4 regions of the Planococcus chinensis genome follow, and region 1 is predicted to be linked to each of the others. Evidence: riboswitches for the same ligand, from Rfam matches in the RefSeq annotation. Region 1 holds a riboswitch; each other region holds the start of a gene.
The links. A riboswitch is a leader RNA that binds a small molecule or an ion and turns the genes downstream of it on or off. The one in region 1 is predicted to bind S-adenosylmethionine.
Positions count from the first base shown of each region.

Region 1 (4,392 bases):
CAGAAGCTGCCCACGGGCTGTTTTCTTTCTGGATCATCTGCAGGTCTTCATCGCTCATGTCGATGCTGTAGACTTTGATGTCTGTGCGCCCCGCCTGTTCGATGGCGCGAACCGCACCTTTGGCGAATTCATCCCACGCGGCCCATACCGCTGTGATTTCGCCTTCGTTCGGGTATTGCTTCAAGACCGCTTCCATCTGCGCCTGGGTATCAAGCGCCGTGTTCTGCGTGGCAGCACCGAACGCCGTGATTTCTTTGATGCCCGGGTTGCTTTCAAGGAATTTTTGGTACGCCACTTGGCGGCGTTCCATCGGCGCAAAGCCGGCTACCCAGATTTTTACGATGTTCGCTTCGCCGCCGTTGTCATCCGCCAATTTCTGCAAGGTCATTTCCGCCATCTGCTGGTCGCCTTGTTCAAGCGATACCACACCCGGCACCTCTACGCCGGCGTCAAACGCGACGACCGGAATGCCTTTTTCCACCGCTTTTTCGACGCCTTGGTTCAGCGCTTCTTTTGTGCCATGGTCGATCATGATGCCGTCAAACCCCTGGTTGACCGCTGCATCCAGGTTCGATGCCATTTTCGCCAGGTCGCCGTCAGACGTGAAGACAGTCACGCTGCCGCCGAATTTTTGGGCCTGCTCTTTGACGCCTTCAATGTACTGGGCCGAAAACGTCCCGAGGTTCTGCTGCATGACGAGCGCGACTTTCTTTCCGGCAAGCGGGTTGTCCGAAGCTTCCGCTTTCGTCGCGTCGGTCGTTGCTTCTTCGCTGACTTCACCTTTTGGCTGGCAGGCCGCCAAAAACGCGCTGATGATCAAAAGAAATGCTAGCAATAAAAACGATTGTCTTTTCATGAATGGGCTCCTTTTCCTGTATAAGCGCCTAGGGCGGCAGGGATATTTTTCTCATATTCCGGTTTGATGATGCCTTTTTCCGTGATGATGGCTGTGATGAGCCGGGCCGGCGCGACGTCAAAGGCCGGGTTGAACACTTTTGTTCCGAGCGGCGCCACCGGCTCTCCCGCAAAATGGGTGATTTCTTCCGGTTTCCGTTCTTCAATCGGAATTTCTGCACCGGAACCGATCGACACGTCGAATGTCGAAGACGGGGCGGCTACATAAAACGGGATGTTATAGGCATTTGCGAGGATCGCCAAGTTCAGTGTGCCGATTTTATTGGCCGTGTCGCCGTTCGCCGCAATGCGGTCCGCACCGACGATGATCGCCTCGACTTCTTTCGCCTCGATGGTGTGGGCTGCCATGCTGTCGGTGATCAACGTGACGTTGACGCCCGATTGCTGCAGCTCCCAGACAGTCAGCCGGGATCCTTGGAAGACCGGCCGCGTCTCGCAGGCGTAGACTTCAAATTCCCGGCCGATTTCCGCTCCGAGATGGAACGGCGCCAACGCCGTGCCGTATTTGGCCGTCGCGATGGAACCGGCGTTGCAGATGGTCATGACGCGTTTTTTGCCCTCGAGCAGCTCGAGTCCGTATGCGCCGATCTGGCGGCAGGAAGCTTCGTCTTCCTCGTGGATCCGGACCGCTTCTTCTGCCAGCAATTGTTTTGCCGCATCCACCGATCCGGCGTTCCGGACCACCGATGCGAGCCGCTGGAGCGCCCAGACGAGGTTGACTGCCGTTGGGCGCGAACTTCCAAGGTATTCGGCGTCTTTTTGGACGAGGTGGAAAAACGTCTCCAAGTCTTCCGTTTCGTGGCGGACGGCGGAAAGCGCCAGCCCGTAGGCAGCGGCGATGCCGATTGCCGGAGCGCCGCGCACTTTCAATGTGAAAATGGCGTCAAAGACATCTTCGAGCGTCTCGAGTGTGACATATTCAATTTCATGCGGCAGTTTCTGCTGATCGAGAATGACCAGTTGGCCTTCGGACCAGGAAATCGACAACGGGATGCTCATCGCGCTTCCCCCTCTGCCAAACGGACAACTGCCCCTATATCTTTGATGGTGCGGCGGTTGAGGATCAAGGTTTCACCGAGCTCCAGCGCCTGTTTTTTCAATTCGATGCGCCGTGCTTCCTCTTCAATGCCGTCGAGGTCCTTGACGTGCGCCAAGCCGATGGTGCGGCGAATCAATTCGCAGCCGGCAAAGCCGAGCGCATCGCTGAACACTTTTTCAAGGATCGCTTCGCGGTAGCCGGGTGTATTTTTGAACGCCTCCACGCCTTCTGCTTCCCATAAAGCGCTGAAAGTCCCTTCAAACGTTTCCCATGTCTTTGCGATATGGTCTGTGATCACTTTGCGCCCTTCGCCGGTGCGCGTGATCCCTTGAGCGATCAGATTTGCAAGGAACAGGCCTACGTCAAAACCGATCGGCCCGTAAAACGCGAATTCCGGATCGATGACTTTCGTCTCTTCCGCACTGGCGAAGATGCTGCCCGTATGGAGGTCGCCATGCAGCAATGCTTCCGCTTCCGTCAAAAAGCTGTACTTCAATTTGGCGGCCTCCAGCTGAAGCGGCGCGTTGTTCCAGATCGCCTCCACTGCCAGGCGCAGCTGAGGCTCAAAATCGTTCGTCTCGCGGTCAAAGAACGGATCAGTGAAAATCAGGTCTTCCGTGATTTTGCAGAGCTCCGGATTTGAAAATTCCGCAGCAAGCCGCTTTTTCTCAAACGGATGGAGCGCAAAATCCGATGTATGGAATAGCGTGCGCGCCAGGTATTCCCCGATATCCGATGAAAGCTTCGGATAGCTTTCGCCTGCAATGAGGCCTTCGCGGGCAATCTTCAGATGCGACAGGTCTTCCATGACCGTCACCGCCAAATCCGTATCAGTGGCATACACTTCCGGCACAAGGCCTGGAGCGAATTCGCCGTGCTTCAGGAGCGCTGCGGCTTCCGTTTCTGCACGCTTCAATGTCAGCGGCCAGCTTTCGCCGACGACTTTCGCATACGGCAACGCCTGCTTGATGATGACGCCTTTGCCGCTGGCCGAATCGGTGATCCGGAACACGTAATTCAAGTTGCCGTCGCCGATTTCACGGCTCGAAAGTTCTGCCCCTTCCGGGAACGGATAGACGCTTTTCGCCAGGGCGATTGCGGTTTCTTCGGTTAATGCTGCATATTGGTTTGTTGCTATTGTCATAGGTCATCTACCTTTCAGCTGTTGTGGTTGGGTTTGAGAAGCTGTTTTTGGGCAATAAAAAAGCCCCTTTCCAAAGAAAGAGGCGTAGAATAAGAGATTCCGCACCTCTTATCTTTCAGAAACCGCGGTTTCTGATGGAATTAGCACCGTGCCTTGCGGGATGTTCATCCCGGCGCAAAAGCGCCCCTTCTCACGAAGGTATTACGGTCGGTTGCTGGGCGTCATAGGGCCAATATCCCTCTGCCTGCTCTTGATAAGAGTGTTTGTTGTAAAACTGTATGCTGTTTGAAATGAATCCTATCATGGTTCAGAATTGAGTGTCAATAATTTTTTTTGCAAAAAAATTTTCACGGATAACGATTGACAGATAGTTTTCGGCATGGAATAATCAAAATTAATTTACTCTTTCAAAAACCAATTGAATACTTTCTTATTCAGAGCAGGTGGAGGGACAAGCCCTATGATACCCGGCAACCGGTCCAGTGGACACGGTGCTAATTCTTGCAGCGCGATTTCGCAGCTGAGAAATAAGAAGTTGTTAACGCCCTTAACCTCTTCTTGTTTGAAGAGGTTTTTTTATTTTGTATCTTGAAGAAATCGCTTCATGCGGACGCTTTCCGCTCATTCTTCTTCAGAATCATGATACCTAATCTTTACTAAAAATGGAGTGTGCATATAGTGAGCATATTGACGGCAACGTACCAGCTTTACGGCAAACCCGGTTCATTTGAAAAAAAGGCGGAAGGCATCGCCCTCGGCCTGACAATTGGCTCGTGGACGGACCTGCCTTTGCTGGAACAGGAACAATTAAAGCACCATAAAGGCCAAGTCGTATCGGTGGAGGAATTCGGGGATGCTCCGCATCCGCTGAAGCCCGACACCATAAAAGCCGAAGTGAAGATCGCTTATCCGAGCGCCAACTTCTCAGCGGACCTGCCGGCGATCCTGACGACAGTATTCGGCAAATTGTCGCTCGACGGCGAAGTGAAGCTCCTGGACCTCGATTTCAGCGAAGAGCTGCTGAGCCATTTTCCGGGTCCGCGCTTTGGCATCGACGGTCTCCGCAGCAAGCTGGGCGTCATGGACCGGCCGCTCGTCATGAGCATATTCAAAGGTGTCATCGGCCGCGACCTGGATTTCATGGCCGCACAGCTCCGCGAACAGGCGCTTGGCGGCGTGGATTTGGTGAAAGACGACGAAATCCTCTTCGACAATCCGCTGACGCCGTTCGATCAGCGCATCACCACCGGCAAGAGCGCGCTCGAAGCCGTCTTTGAAGAAACCGGCCACCGCA
Region 1 covers NZ_JBHUFW010000008.1:153,982-158,373, reverse strand. Annotated here, with positions in the region: gene ACFSDB_RS11725 (sugar ABC transporter substrate-binding protein) at 1-856, opposite strand, end outside; gene mtnA (S-methyl-5-thioribose-1-phosphate isomerase) at 853-1,914, opposite strand; gene mtnK (S-methyl-5-thioribose kinase) at 1,911-3,098, opposite strand; SAM riboswitch class I at 3,204-3,358, opposite strand; SAM riboswitch class I at 3,526-3,632, shown strand; gene mtnW (2,3-diketo-5-methylthiopentyl-1-phosphate enolase) at 3,777-4,392, shown strand, end outside.

Region 2 (4,392 bases), on a different contig from region 1:
CCGAAAAGCTTTTCGGCTTCCTGCGAGGAAACCAACACCTTCAATTCCTTTGTTAATTTGAAAGCCGGGAGCGGCAAGCCTTCAAACTGATATTCCGTATCCATCTTGCGGTTCCTCTCCCATCGTCAGCCATCGCTCTAATTGTTCAAGATCTTCCAGGACGATCGCACCTTCATTGCGGAGTGCCTCCGGATTCGCTTTTGAAACTGCCCGACCTCCCAAAAAGACAATCGGTTTCGGGTCCAGGTCCAGAAATTCATTGATATAGGTCTTGATCACCGGCAACCGGTAGACAAGCGCCGCTGATAGGGCTATAGCGTCGGGCTTCCAGCGTTTGGCAGCGTCCAAAGCATGGTCGAGCGGCAAATTCGGGCCCAGGTACTTCACGGACCAGCCGTTCTCGCGGAATCGGCTCGATACCATTTTCAAACCAATATAATGGTCTTCGCCTTCCGGCCCCAGGACCATCACTTTCCGCTCAGTGCCATCCCCCTGCTGTTTCCGGTTTTCGACGGCGGATACGACAAAATCACAAACGGCAGTTGCCAAATGTTCATCGGCTACCCCGATTTCATTGTTTTCCCATAATTCTCCGACATGGTACATTGCCGGTGTCAGCAATCGCGCAAACAGTTCGTGCTGCGTATGTTCCTCCAGAAATCTGCGGACTTGCACGAGGGCTTCCGCATCATTTCCTGCCAAGAACAATTCCGCCAATTGTTTCGGTTGAATCATTCTTCAACCTCCTTCAAGTCTTCTTTCCGACAACATTTTATTCGCTTGCTTCAGGCATGAAAGCATGAATTCCCCTTCGGCCTTTTCTGCCTTTCCGGGCAGTATATCCATCAGACGTTCAAAATTATCGATGATCAATCCGGTCTCGACATTGCGGCTGTTCAGCACGCCTTCAAGCCAAGCGCTGTAATCGAGAAAGATTTTAGGGTCTTGCAGGTCATACGCCGTCTCCAAATGGTCAAGGTGATGCCGGTTGTCTTCCTCCGTACGATGGAATCCGCGTTCCCCGAACCGGTCCCATAATGAGGGATAAGCTTCATAGATGCTATTTGCCGTCGCCGAAGCAATGCGGTCTTTGGTTTCTGTGTTCATTCAGCCACCACCTCGTATTGGCGCACTTTCGGCACGATGCCTGCAAGCTGCTGATCCGGATAATGCTTTTCAAGTTCATGGATCTCCTTAAACTCATTGCTCTTGACCCACTTCATATAGGCTTCTTTTGAATGCCATTCCAGGTGCACCGTCAGCTCATTTGGCTTTTTGGTATTCTGGATCAACCGGAACGAATGGAAGCCTTCCGCTTTGTCGACCCGCCGCGAGCGGTTTTTATAAATGGCGATCAAATCGTCCGTTTTTTCTTCCGGCACCGTTACAGTGGAAGTTACAATATACATCAAAAAGCCCCTTTTCGCTAAATTCTAGTGTCTATTATAACCTTTCGATTTTCGAATTAAAAGTGTTGTCCTTTGCACCGGATGATTTCAATATCATACGAACACAGAATGAGCGCTTTTCCTTTTTGGCGCCGCAGCTCTTATCTGGAAAATCCGCCGGCAAAGACACCGGTTTATTCTATACCCGCTTGCTCCTATACGGAATCCTCCTGCATTCGGCGAACGCCTTTATTGAGTGAATTTTAATAAAAATTCGGTTTTCCTCTTGTCTTTTCCATCCAATTGCATTAAAGTAATCTGTATTATATAAATTCAACTGCATATTTTATTTCTTATCTAGAGAGACGGAGGGATTTGGCCCTGTGAAGTCTCAGCAACCAGCCTGCAAATGGCCACGGTGCTAATTCCAATAGGCGCATGCCTAGAAGATGAGAAGAACGTGTTCCTCGGCAGGGGCTTTCTTCTTTTTCTGAAGAAAGCCCCTGTTTTTTATTTTGAAAGGATGAGCGAAATGGCAAAGAGAAGTTTAGAAACCCGATTGGTACAATTAGGCACCCGCAGCGATGAAAAAACCGGCGCAGTCAGCGCTCCGATTTACTTATCAACGGCATACGAGCATGAAGGCCTCGGAAAATCCACCGGCTATGACTATACCCGCACGAAAAACCCGACGCGTACGGTTCTCGAAGAAGGCATTGCGGCGCTGGAAGGCGCAGATGCCGGGTTTGCCTGCAGTTCCGGCATGGCTGCCATCCAATTGGTGCTGTCCCAGTTCCGCCCGGGCGACGAACTCGTGGTGCCTGAAGATATTTATGGCGGCACTTACCGCCTGTTGAACCATTATTCCGATGTCTTCGGCATCCATACCCACTATTCAGATTTCAGCGATGTTGAAAAGACCGAAGCATTGATCAATGAAAACACCCGTGCGTTCTTCATCGAAACGCCGACCAATCCCTTGATGCAGGAAATCGACTTGGAACACTATGCTGCTTTGGCCAAAAAACACAACTTGCTTTTAATTGCCGACAACACTTTCTTGACGCCTTATCTCCAACAGCCGATTTCACTCGGCGCCGACATTGTCGTGCATAGCGCCACCAAATATATCGGCGGCCATAACGATGTACTCGCCGGACTGGTGGCCGCGAAAGGCGATGCCCTATGTGAGCGCTTGGCTATCCTGCACAATTCGGCCGGCGCAGTGCTGTCGCCGTTTGATTCTTGGCTATTGATTCGCGGGTTGAAGACATTGCCGCTCCGCATGAAACAACACGAAAAGAACGCCAAAGAAATGGCGGAATTCCTACAATCCCATCCGGCCGTATCGGACGTCCTGTACCCCGGGAAAGGCGGCATGCTTTCGTTCCGGCTGAACCAAGCGGAATGGGTCGCCCCGTTCCTCGAAAGCCTGGAATTGATCACATTCGCCGAAAGCCTGGGCGGCGTTGAGAGTTTCATCACCTACCCGGCTACCCAGACCCACGCTGAAATTCCTTATGAAGAGCGGACAAGCCGCGGCATCTGCGACCGGCTGCTGCGGTTCTCAGTGGGCATTGAAGAAGCGGAAGATCTGGCGGCAGACCTCGCCGAAGCATTGAAAATATTCGACAAGGAGGGCGTACGCCTATGAAGACAAACCGGTTGGAAACCCAATTGATCCACGCTGCTGGCACTGATGAGAAGACAGGCGCGGTGAATGTCCCGATCTACTTATCGTCGACATACCACCAAGCGGATTTCGAAGAATTCGGTCCGTTCGATTATAGCCGCTCCGGCAATCCGACACGGCAAAAACTTGAAGAAACCATTGCCAAACTGGAAAACGGCACACGCGGTTTTGCTTTCGCTTCCGGCATGGCCGCTATCTCTTCGGCTTTCATGCTGCTGTCTGCCGGGGACCACGTCCTCGTTTCAGAAGACGTGTACGGCGGAACTTTCCGCTTTGTTACCGAAGTGCTGCCGCGGTTCGGAATCAGCTATTCGTTTGTCGACATGACCGACTTGAGTGAAATGGCCGCTGCTTTCCAGGAAAACAGCAAAGTGGTCTATATCGAAACCCCTTCGAATCCGGTGATGAAAATCACCGATATCGAAATTGCGGCTAAACTGGCCAAAGCGAATGATTGCCTGACATTCGTCGACAACACGTTCATGACGCCGCTTTATCAGAACCCGCTCGACCTCGGCGCAGACCTTGTGCTCCACAGTGCAACAAAATTCCTGTCCGGACACAGCGATATCATAGCCGGGCTCGCCGTCACCAAAGATCCGGAACTAAGCAGCCGCCTCGGATTTATCCAGAATACGTTCGGTTCGGTGCTGGGCGCACAGGATTCCTATTCATTGATCCAGGGCATCAAAACCTTGGGCTCAAGGCTGAAACAGTCATCGGCTTCCGCCCGCATCATCGCCGATTATCTGCATACCCATCCGGCAATCGAGGAAGTTTATTACCCCGGCTTCCGTTTCCACCCTGGGAATCCGATCCACGAACGCCAGGCAACCGGCGCCGGTGCTGTGCTTTCCTTCCGCCTTGCAGACAAAGCCGCGGCCAAAACCTTTGTAGAGAGCCTGCAGATCCCGATTTTCGCCGTCAGCCTCGGTGCTGTTGAAACGATACTTTCGTATCCTGCGACGATGTCCCACGCTTCCATGCCGAAAGAAGAGCGCGAAAAACGCGGCATCACGGACGGCGTTCTGCGCCTATCTGTCGGGCTTGAACACGCGGACGATCTGCTTGAAGACCTGGAGCAGGCATTGCAGAAAGTACGCCGTACCCACCCTGCCGAATTGGTGAAATAAACCTCCGAAAGCCGGATTCCTATCCTTTGCACCCGGCTTTCATTTTTTTTGGTTTATCGGCGATTTTTATAGTTTATCGGCGATTCTGTGGTTTTATCTGCGATTCTGGGGATTTATCGGCGATTCCCATTTTTACACAAAGAAAGCCGTCCAATGCGCTAACACGGACGGCTTTCTT
Region 2 covers NZ_JBHUFW010000004.1:426,097-430,488, reverse strand. Annotated here, with positions in the region: gene ACFSDB_RS04455 (STAS domain-containing protein) at 1-104, opposite strand, end outside; gene ACFSDB_RS04450 (cobalamin B12-binding domain-containing protein) at 82-735, opposite strand; gene ACFSDB_RS04445 (hypothetical protein) at 739-1,107, opposite strand; gene ACFSDB_RS04440 (antibiotic biosynthesis monooxygenase family protein) at 1,104-1,409, opposite strand; SAM riboswitch class I at 1,739-1,844, shown strand; gene ACFSDB_RS04435 (methionine biosynthesis PLP-dependent protein) at 1,921-3,042, shown strand; gene metC (cystathionine beta-lyase) at 3,039-4,214, shown strand.
Region 2: another riboswitch for S-adenosylmethionine. It lies ahead of ACFSDB_RS04435 (methionine biosynthesis PLP-dependent protein); the one in region 1 lies ahead of mtnK (S-methyl-5-thioribose kinase).

Region 3 (4,392 bases), on a different contig from region 1:
CTACAAACCAATTCATCTAAACATTTTGTTCTTCATTTTTAATTACACAAAATGTACGGCAAGGAGAAGCGGAAGTCGGATGAAATGATTTTTTCATTGCTGCAGACTAGCGGTTATATATATTCTTTAAATCAAATCGCATAATTAAATGTCCTAAAGCATAGAAACCGGCAGTTTATGGCATTGTGTCCAAACCTCTGCCGGTTTTATAGATTTTATTTGAACAAGCACGCATGCCTTGTTTTGCCAGTAGAACGGTCCTTAGACAATTCAATGAAGGTCGACAAGAAACTGAAATTCAAAAAATAAATTCCTTTTACAAAAAATTAATAAAACGCATATTGTGTATCGAATTAAGGATTGGTATCATGAAAATGATATAACTTTGTTAGAAATGTAAAATATATCTTAATAATAGTATTTGTACCGCAATTATATTATCCCACCATAACATTTAGCAAAGTTATACAGCGGTCTTTTTTTATTTAGGGGGAAGAACATGCGATATCATGACATAAGTTTGGATGAACTAGAAGAATTGGAGCAGGAGATTCACTTTCAAGCTGAAAATACCCAAGGGGATTTGGATTATTCCAAGATTGAACTTTATGATGCAATGCACAACCATCTTAAGCTATTAGCGGCGGAAGATGCGGATTATGCCCATTACTATACATACATCCAGCAGAAACTGATCAATTATCTGCTGTGCTACTGCGGCCAGGCGGCATCCAACGATGCCAATAAGCGCTATGCAGCCGAACAGGCTATGAAAAAAGTGCTGCAATACGACCCGGTGAATCCGCTAGCGGCATACCGCCTGGGCGGGCTGTTCCACCAGCAGCATATGCACGCCGAAGCTCTTTGCCAGCTGCAGCAAGCGCTGGATAACCAATCCCGTTACCCGGAGAACGCCTATCAACTGAATGCCGATCAGGTCAAGCGTGCATTGCAGCACATGTCGAGCAGCTCGTTGCATATCGGCAGCCGGGCGTTTGCGGCAAGTTCCGTTTCTTCAACTGCACTTGATAGCGCAGACTTTTCGGAAATGTTCACAGAACTCTGCCGCTGCACGGATGAACTCCGGAATTCCGCTTACCGTATCCTTTCGGCGGATGAACATGTTCAATGCGGGCATGCGCAGGTTGTTGCAGCTATTGAAAAGGATCCGAAAGACACCATTATCCTTTTTTTCAACACGGACGGCCCGGAATTGATCTATAATGGCATCCGCGAAAAATTGCCAGCTGCCCATGCGTTCCTGCTCAAGCATTTATTGCTGCATAGCTGTGCGGAAAAACCAATGAAGCCACTTGATGCCAAAGCGTATTTTTTGGATACGCATGTGATGACAGGCGTGACGGGTCCGACATTCACCAAAGCCGTTGAGGGAATGATGCAGGCATTGCGGGAAATTGAAATTCCATCAGCGATTTGCCGGGCCGATGCCGGAAATCAGCCGGCCTATTATTTCAACGGGACATCGGCGTATATGGTCATTGGCAGAGTGGACGAGGAATTGAATTTCGGTTGAATAAAAAATAAAAATTTTAAAAAAGCTTTGACAGCGGGCTGAATGTTCTTTACTATTGGGTACAAGCTAAAAACAATTACATATGGAACATTATCAAGAGAGACCGAGGGACAGGCCCTATGACGTCCAGCAACCTCCAGAGCGATCTGGGAAGGTGCTAATTCCTGCAGAATGAATCTATTCTGAGAGATAAGCCTAATCCAATTCGGTGCCTCTTTCTTAATGGAAGAGGCGTTTTTTATTGGCCTAAAAAGGAGGGAGCACCGCCATGATCAGCATCACGAATCTTTCGAAAGAGTACCAGACGAAAAAAGGCACCGTCACGGGTGTGGACAATGTCTCCCTAACGGTGGAGGCAGGCGAAGTATTCGGTATTGTCGGCTACTCGGGAGCGGGGAAGAGCTCTTTGCTCCGCTGCATGAACCTGCTCGAGCGCCCAACAAGCGGCGAAATCAAAATCGACGGCGTGGACCTTACCCAATTGAAAGGCGAAGGACTGCGGCAGTCGCGTTTGAAAATCGGCATGATCTTCCAGCATTTCTATTTGATCAGCCAGAAGACGGTCACTGAAAACATCGCTTTTGCCTTGAAGGCGGCAAAACTGCCGAAAGCGCAAGCGGCCGAACGGGTTGATGAACTGCTTGAGATGGTGGGCCTATCCGACAAGAAGGATGTCTACCCTTCGCAGCTAAGCGGCGGGCAAAAGCAGCGCGTCGGCATTGCCCGGGCACTTGCCAACAATCCTTCAGTGCTCCTATGCGACGAAGCGACATCGGCGCTTGATCCGAATACGACATTGTCCATCCTGCGGCTGTTGAAGAAAATCAACCGGGAATTGAACATCACGATCGTTCTGATTACGCACGAGATGAATGTTGTCAAAGAAATCTGCGACCGGATGGCTGTGATGCAAGGCGGAAGGGTGATTGAAGAAGGTGAAGTTTACGACCTGTTTTCCTCGCCCCAGACGGCATTGACGAAGGAATTCATCTCATCGGTCGTGTCTTTTGATGTACCGGCCCCGATACTAGCGGCCTGCACCGGGAGCGTCATCAAAGTACAGTTCAAAGGCGCAGTCGCCGGCGAAGGCGTCATTACGGACACAGTTCAGCATTTCGATGTCAAAGGCAACTTTCTTCATGGATCCATCGAATATATCCAGGAAAAACCGCTTGGCCTGTTCCTGATGGAAATCCAGGGCAGACCGGAAAATATCAGCCGGGCCATCACTTATATGGAAGGCCGGGGCGCAACTGTGGAGGTGATTGGAAATGGGCTTTGATTTTCAGCATATGATGGAATTATGGCCGGACATTTCAAAAGCGTTCGGCGAAACTTTGTATATGATCGGCATCTCCTTGGCAATCGCCATCATCATCGGCTTGCCGCTCGGCATCGTTCTTTTTGTTACCGACCGCGGCCTGTTTCTCGAGAACCGGTTCGTCAAATCGGTCTTGGGGTTCATTGTCAATATGGTGCGTTCCATCCCATTCATCATCCTGCTGGTCGCGCTGATTCCGCTGACAAAGCTGCTGGTAGACTCTACAATCGGCCCTGCTGCAGCCAGCGTCTCGCTATCGGTTGCCGCAATTCCATTTTTTGCCCGCATCGTCGAGACCTCTTTGCGGGAAATCGATAAAGGCGTCATCGAAGCGGCTGTCGCGGTCGGCGCCACGCCGTGGATGATCATCAAGGATGTGCTGCTGCCGGAAGCGAAGACAGGCCTTGTCCAGGGCGTCACCATTACGATCATCTCGCTGGTCGCTTATTCAGCCATGGCAGGCGTCGTCGGAGGAGGCGGCATCGGCGATTTGGCAATCCGCTTCGGCTATTACCGCTACGACAACACGATCATGATCGTCACGGTCGTCATTTTGATTGTTCTCGTCCAAATCCTTCAGCAACTCGGGGATTGGACGTCAAAAGCAATAGACAAACGATAGAAAAGGGAGAGAAACTTATATGAAAAAGATTGCCTTACTAGCTGCACTATTCGTACTGCTCACACTGCTTGCTGCTTGCAGCGGGGAAGAATCCAGCGCCGATTCCAAATCCATCAAACTGGGCGGCACTGCCGGGCCATACAGCGATATGCTAAACGAAGCGTTCAAACCGGCGCTTGAAGAAAAAGGCTATAAAGTGGAAATCGTTGAATTCAGCGATTACATCCAGCCGAACAATGCTTTGGATAACGGCGACCTCGATGCCAACTTGTTCCAGCATTCCGTTTATCTTGAAAACTTCTCAAAGGAAAACGGCATGGACTTGACGGGGCTGATTACGGTGCCAACTGCACCGATGGGCATCTACTCGAATGTGTTCGGTTCGCTTGAAGACATCAAAGACGGGGCGACCATTGCGATCCCGAATGATCCGGTGAATGCAGCCCGTACGTTCCTGGTCTTGCAAGACAACGGCTTGATCACACTGGATCCGGCAGCTGAAGAACTGACCGTATCCGAGAAGGACATCCAGACGAATACGAAAAACCTGGTGTTCCAGCCAATCGAAGCGGGCGGCTTGCCGCGGGCAGTGGAAAGCTCCGATTTGTCAGCGGTTCCGGGCAACTTTGCACTTGCCGCTGATATGGATCTGCTGGATGCACTTGTGCTTGAAGATATGCCTGACCGCTACCGCAACCTGGTGGCAGTGAAAACCGAAAACAAAGACACCGAGCTCGCCAAAGATTTAGTGGAAATTGTGGAATCATCGGAATTCGAAGCGTTGATCGATTCGGATTTCAAAGGCTTCGGCAAACCGGAATGGATGGCAACGCGCTAAGGGAGGAGATCTTTTGTGGAAGACATCATTGTAAAAGGCGCACCGGCTGAATATGTCTGTCGAGCACGCGTCCTTGA
Region 3 covers NZ_JBHUFW010000004.1:1,015,077-1,019,468, forward strand. Annotated here, with positions in the region: gene ACFSDB_RS07370 (tol-pal system YbgF family protein) at 500-1,534, shown strand; SAM riboswitch class I at 1,622-1,730, shown strand; gene ACFSDB_RS07375 (methionine ABC transporter ATP-binding protein) at 1,803-2,816, shown strand; gene ACFSDB_RS07380 (methionine ABC transporter permease) at 2,806-3,477, shown strand; gene ACFSDB_RS07385 (MetQ/NlpA family ABC transporter substrate-binding protein) at 3,497-4,315, shown strand; gene ACFSDB_RS07390 (iron-containing alcohol dehydrogenase family protein) at 4,331-4,392, shown strand, end outside.
Region 3: another riboswitch for S-adenosylmethionine. It lies ahead of ACFSDB_RS07375 (methionine ABC transporter ATP-binding protein); the one in region 1 lies ahead of mtnK (S-methyl-5-thioribose kinase).

Region 4 (4,392 bases), on a different contig from region 1:
CCGAGCACATTGAAGGTGATGACTTGAAATTTCTCCGTATCCACGGCTTTGCCCGGCCCGGCCAATCCTGCCCACCACCCCGGATTATCCGGAGTGCCGATCGAGAACTGGTCGCCTGTCAAAGCGTGGCACAGGAGAACGACCGGAGCTCCTTCCTTGCCGCAGCGTTCATATGCGAGTTCGACACCTTCCAAGATTTCCGCCGACTCCAGCGCCAGCGTACCGATGGATACGTAAGCCATCTCTTTCACCTCCTATGCGTTTTCCAGTACAGCCGCTTTGATGGCCTGTTCGAGGTCGGCGATCAGGTCTTCCGGATTCTCCAGGCCGATCGACAAGCGGATCAATTCTTCCGTCACCCCTGAAGCTTCCAGTTCTTGAGCCGTCAATTGCTGGTGGGTCGTCGAAGCCGGGTGGATAATCAGCGATTTCGCATCACCGACATTCGCCACGTGGGACCATAAAGCGACACTGTCAATCACTTTCCGGCCTGCTTCACGGCCACCCTTCACGCCGAAATTGACAATCGAACCATAGCCGTCCTTCAAATATTTTTGGGCCAATTGGTGCGACGGGTGATCTTCAAAGCCGATATAGTTGACCCACTCCACTTGCGGATGATCCTTCAGGTATTGGGCGATGATGCGGGCATTGCTGTTGTGGCGCGGAATCCGCAGATGCAGCGTCTCGAGCCCCTGCAAAAAGGCATGTGCACTTTCCGCGCTGAGCGATGGTCCGAAATCACGCAGCAGCTGGACGCGGAGTTTGGTCGCAAATGCCGCTCCTGCCGCATCGATTCCATAGCGGATGCCGTGATAGCTTTCATCCGGTTCCGTGTAGTTGGGGAATCGCGGATTGTCGTAGTCGAATTTACCGCTGTCGACGACCACGCCGCCGATGGTCGTCCCGTGCCCGCCAATCCATTTCGTTGCCGAATGAATAACGACGTCCGCCCCGAACTCGATCGGGTTGCTGCCGTATGGCGAAGCGAATGTATTGTCGATCAATAATGGCAAGCCGTTTTCATGGGCAATCTCCGCCACTTTTTCAACATCAAAGACGTTCAGGCTAGGATTGCCGATGATCTCCCCGAAAATCGCTTTTGTCTTGTCTGTGATGGCGCCCCGGAAGTTTTCCGGATCCGTGCCGTCGACGAATTTCACCGTGATGCCGTATCTCGGCAAGGTATTGGCGAACAAGCTGACTGTGCCTCCGTACAAATTGCTGTCTGCCACGATTTCGTCGCCGGCTTCCGCCAAGTTCAATATGGAGAATGCGATGGCCGCCATGCCGGAAGACAGGGCGACAGCTGCCGACCCGCCTTCAAGAAGAGCCACACGCTGTTCAAATACATCCACCGTAGGGTTCATGATGCGCGAATAGATATTTCCTGCTTCTTTCAAGCCGAACAAGTTCTGGGCATGTTCCGTATTCTTAAACACATAGGAAGTCGTTTTATGGATGGCGACCCCTCTCGCTCCGGTCACTGGGTCCGGCTGCTGTCCGCCGTGCAATAAAAGCGTTTCTGGTTTAAAATTTGTCATTTCTATTCCTCCTAAGGTTTTTTTGATGGAAACCGCGGGTTGAGGAGGGAACAGAAAAAGCCCTCTTCGGTTAAGAAGAGGGCCGTCACATACGGGTATGCCTCCTCTCATCTGCCAGATCCCGTCTTTCCGGATCTGTAGGATTTAGCACCTTTCCAAGCTGAGCTGCTTGTCGGTTGCCGGGCATCACAGGGCCTATTCCCTCCGCCTCTCTTGATAAGAGTATTCAGATTTAGTTTTCCATCATGTCCTGAAGTATATAAAATGGATGTGGGATTTGTCAAGCGGATAATTCTAAAAATTTTGAAACCTGCGCTTCTTTCAAACGTTAAATCTATAAGAGAAGGAGTGGAAAAGATGTTTTCATGGATAGTTATTGCTCTCATCATAGGTTATATTGTCGGCTGCATGCATGGTTCACTGGTCGCGCAGCTGTTGACAGGCGTCAACATCAAAAAAGAAGGCGTCAAAAATTCAGGCGCTTCAAATGCAGCCATCGTGCTCGGCTGGAAATACGGAGCGCTGGTCGCTTTCCTGGATATTCTCAAAGGCGCAGCTGCCGTGTGGGTGTTCCGCTGGGCGCTGCATGCTTCTTCACTTTCAGAAGAAACCGTCTGGGCCCTGCTGTTCGTCGTCGGTGCCGGCGTCGTCGTCGGACACAACTTCCCTTTCTATATGAGGTTCAACGGCGGAAAAGGAACAGCGGCCGTCATCGGCGTCATGCTGGCGCTCGACTGGAAGCTTGGCTTGGCCGGCCTGCTGCTTCTTGTCGGAGCAGCACTCGCCACCAATTACCTGGTCGCGGGCGTCTTGGTCCTGTATGCCACGTTCTTCGCCATTGCCTGGTGGCCCGCTGAAGGCGGACTTCCTTTGTTCATTGCTGCTGCGCTGTTCGCGATGGCTGTATTCAAGCACACGGAAAACATTTCCCGCATCGCAAACGGCACTGAAAACAAGGTTTCTTCCGTATTCCGGAAAAAGGCTGAAGGATCTTCCTGAAATTTTTTTAAAAGAAAAGGTTGACTTTTTCAACAATCCCCCATAAAGTAGTCCTTACAAATCAAATACGTACATCACTTTCTTATCCAGAGAAACCGAGGGACAGGCCCTATGACGTTTCGGCAGCGGATTCGCATCATGCGAAAACTGTGCTAACTCCTGCAAACGCATTTTTGCGTTTGGAAGATGAGAATGAGATGGTTTCATGCCGAAGCCTTCTTTTTTCTTGTGGATAAGAAAAAAGGGGGCTTTTTTCGTTCACTTTCGGATAAAAAGCCCTCTGCGAAAAGATTTGCATTACTGGAACAGCTTGAGGAGGCTTACACTATGATTCAATTCGAGGAGGTAACAAAAACCTACCAGTCCGGCAAACAGTCGATCCACGCGCTGAACGGCATCGACCTGACTGTTGAAACTGGTGAAATATACGGCGTCATCGGCTTCAGCGGCGCCGGCAAAAGCTCGCTGATCCGGACAGTCAACCTGCTGGAGCGACCAAGCAGCGGCCGCGTGCTGATTGACGGAAAAGACATCTCCACCTTGTCCGCAAAAGACATTCGCCAGACGCGGAAAGACATCGGAATGATCTTCCAGCACTTCAACTTGCTGAATTCCAAAACCGTTTTCCACAATGTCGCCATGCCGCTCATCCTCGCCAAAACGCCGAAAAACAAGATCAAGGAACAGGTGAAGGACCTGCTGGATTTTGTCGGCCTGGGCGATCAGGCAGACAAATATCCCGACCAGCTTTCCGGCGGCCAGAAACAGCGCATCGGCATTGCCCGGGCGCTTGCCACCAATCCATCAGTTCTATTATGCGATGAAGCCACTTCGGCGCTGGATCCGCAGACCACCCAATCCATCCTGGAACTGCTGCGCCGCATCAACCGCGAATACAACATCACGATCCTGCTGATCACTCATGAAATGGGCGTCATCCGTGAAATCTGCGACAAAGTGGCAGTGCTTGAAGCAGGCAAAGTCATCGAACAGGGAACGGTGTTCGAAGTGTTCACCAATCCGCAGCACACGACGACCCAGCGCTTTGTCCGTTCCGTCATGAATGACGAACTGCCGGAATCGCTGCTGAAGCAGATCCAGGACCCGGACCGCAAGCACACCATCTACCGGATCCAGTTCACCGGCGCTTCTGTTGGACAGCCGCTAATGTCGCGGATATCCAGGGACTTTAACCTGGACCTGAATGTTTTGTTTGGCAATATCACCGAACTGCAGGGCGAACCATACGGCAATCTCATTGTCGAATTTACCGGCCCTGCCGCTGAAATCCAGCTGGCCTTAACATCCATACGCAGCAGCAATGTCAAAGTCGAGGAGGTGCGGAATTATGCTAGTTGATAACGAACAAATCTTGGAAGCCCTCTGGGAAACCATCTACATGACGGGCGCATCCTTCCTGTTCTCGCTGGTCATCGGCTTCCCGCTCGGCATTCTGCTGGTCGTTACCCGAAAAGGCCATTTATTGGCGAACGAACCGGTTTCAAAAGTACTGAATATCATCATCAATATTTTCCGGTCCGTGCCTTTCATCATTTTGATGGTCGCCATCATCCCGATCACCCGGCTGATTGTCGGCACATCCATCGGGACGGCCGCTGCCATCGTGCCGCTCGTCTTCTATGCCGGGCCTTATATCGCCCGGCTGATCGAAAACTCGCTGCTTGAAGTCGACCATGGTGTTATCGAAGCGGCCCAAGCCATGGGGGCATCGCCGTTCCAGATCATTTTCCGCTTTCTGATTCCTGAAGCGCTGAGCTCACTGGTTCTGGCCCTGACGATCGCGATTGTCGGGCTGATCGGCGCTTCTGCCATGGCAGGCGCCATCGGA
Region 4 covers NZ_JBHUFW010000009.1:11,264-15,655, reverse strand. Annotated here, with positions in the region: gene metX (homoserine O-acetyltransferase MetX) at 1-242, opposite strand, end outside; gene ACFSDB_RS11830 (O-acetylhomoserine aminocarboxypropyltransferase/cysteine synthase family protein) at 255-1,544, opposite strand; SAM riboswitch class I at 1,649-1,767, opposite strand; gene ACFSDB_RS11825 (glycerol-3-phosphate acyltransferase) at 1,902-2,543, shown strand; SAM riboswitch class I at 2,623-2,736, shown strand; gene ACFSDB_RS11820 (methionine ABC transporter ATP-binding protein) at 2,871-3,902, shown strand; gene ACFSDB_RS11815 (methionine ABC transporter permease) at 3,892-4,392, shown strand, end outside.
Region 4: another riboswitch for S-adenosylmethionine. It lies ahead of ACFSDB_RS11830 (O-acetylhomoserine aminocarboxypropyltransferase/cysteine synthase family protein); the one in region 1 lies ahead of mtnK (S-methyl-5-thioribose kinase).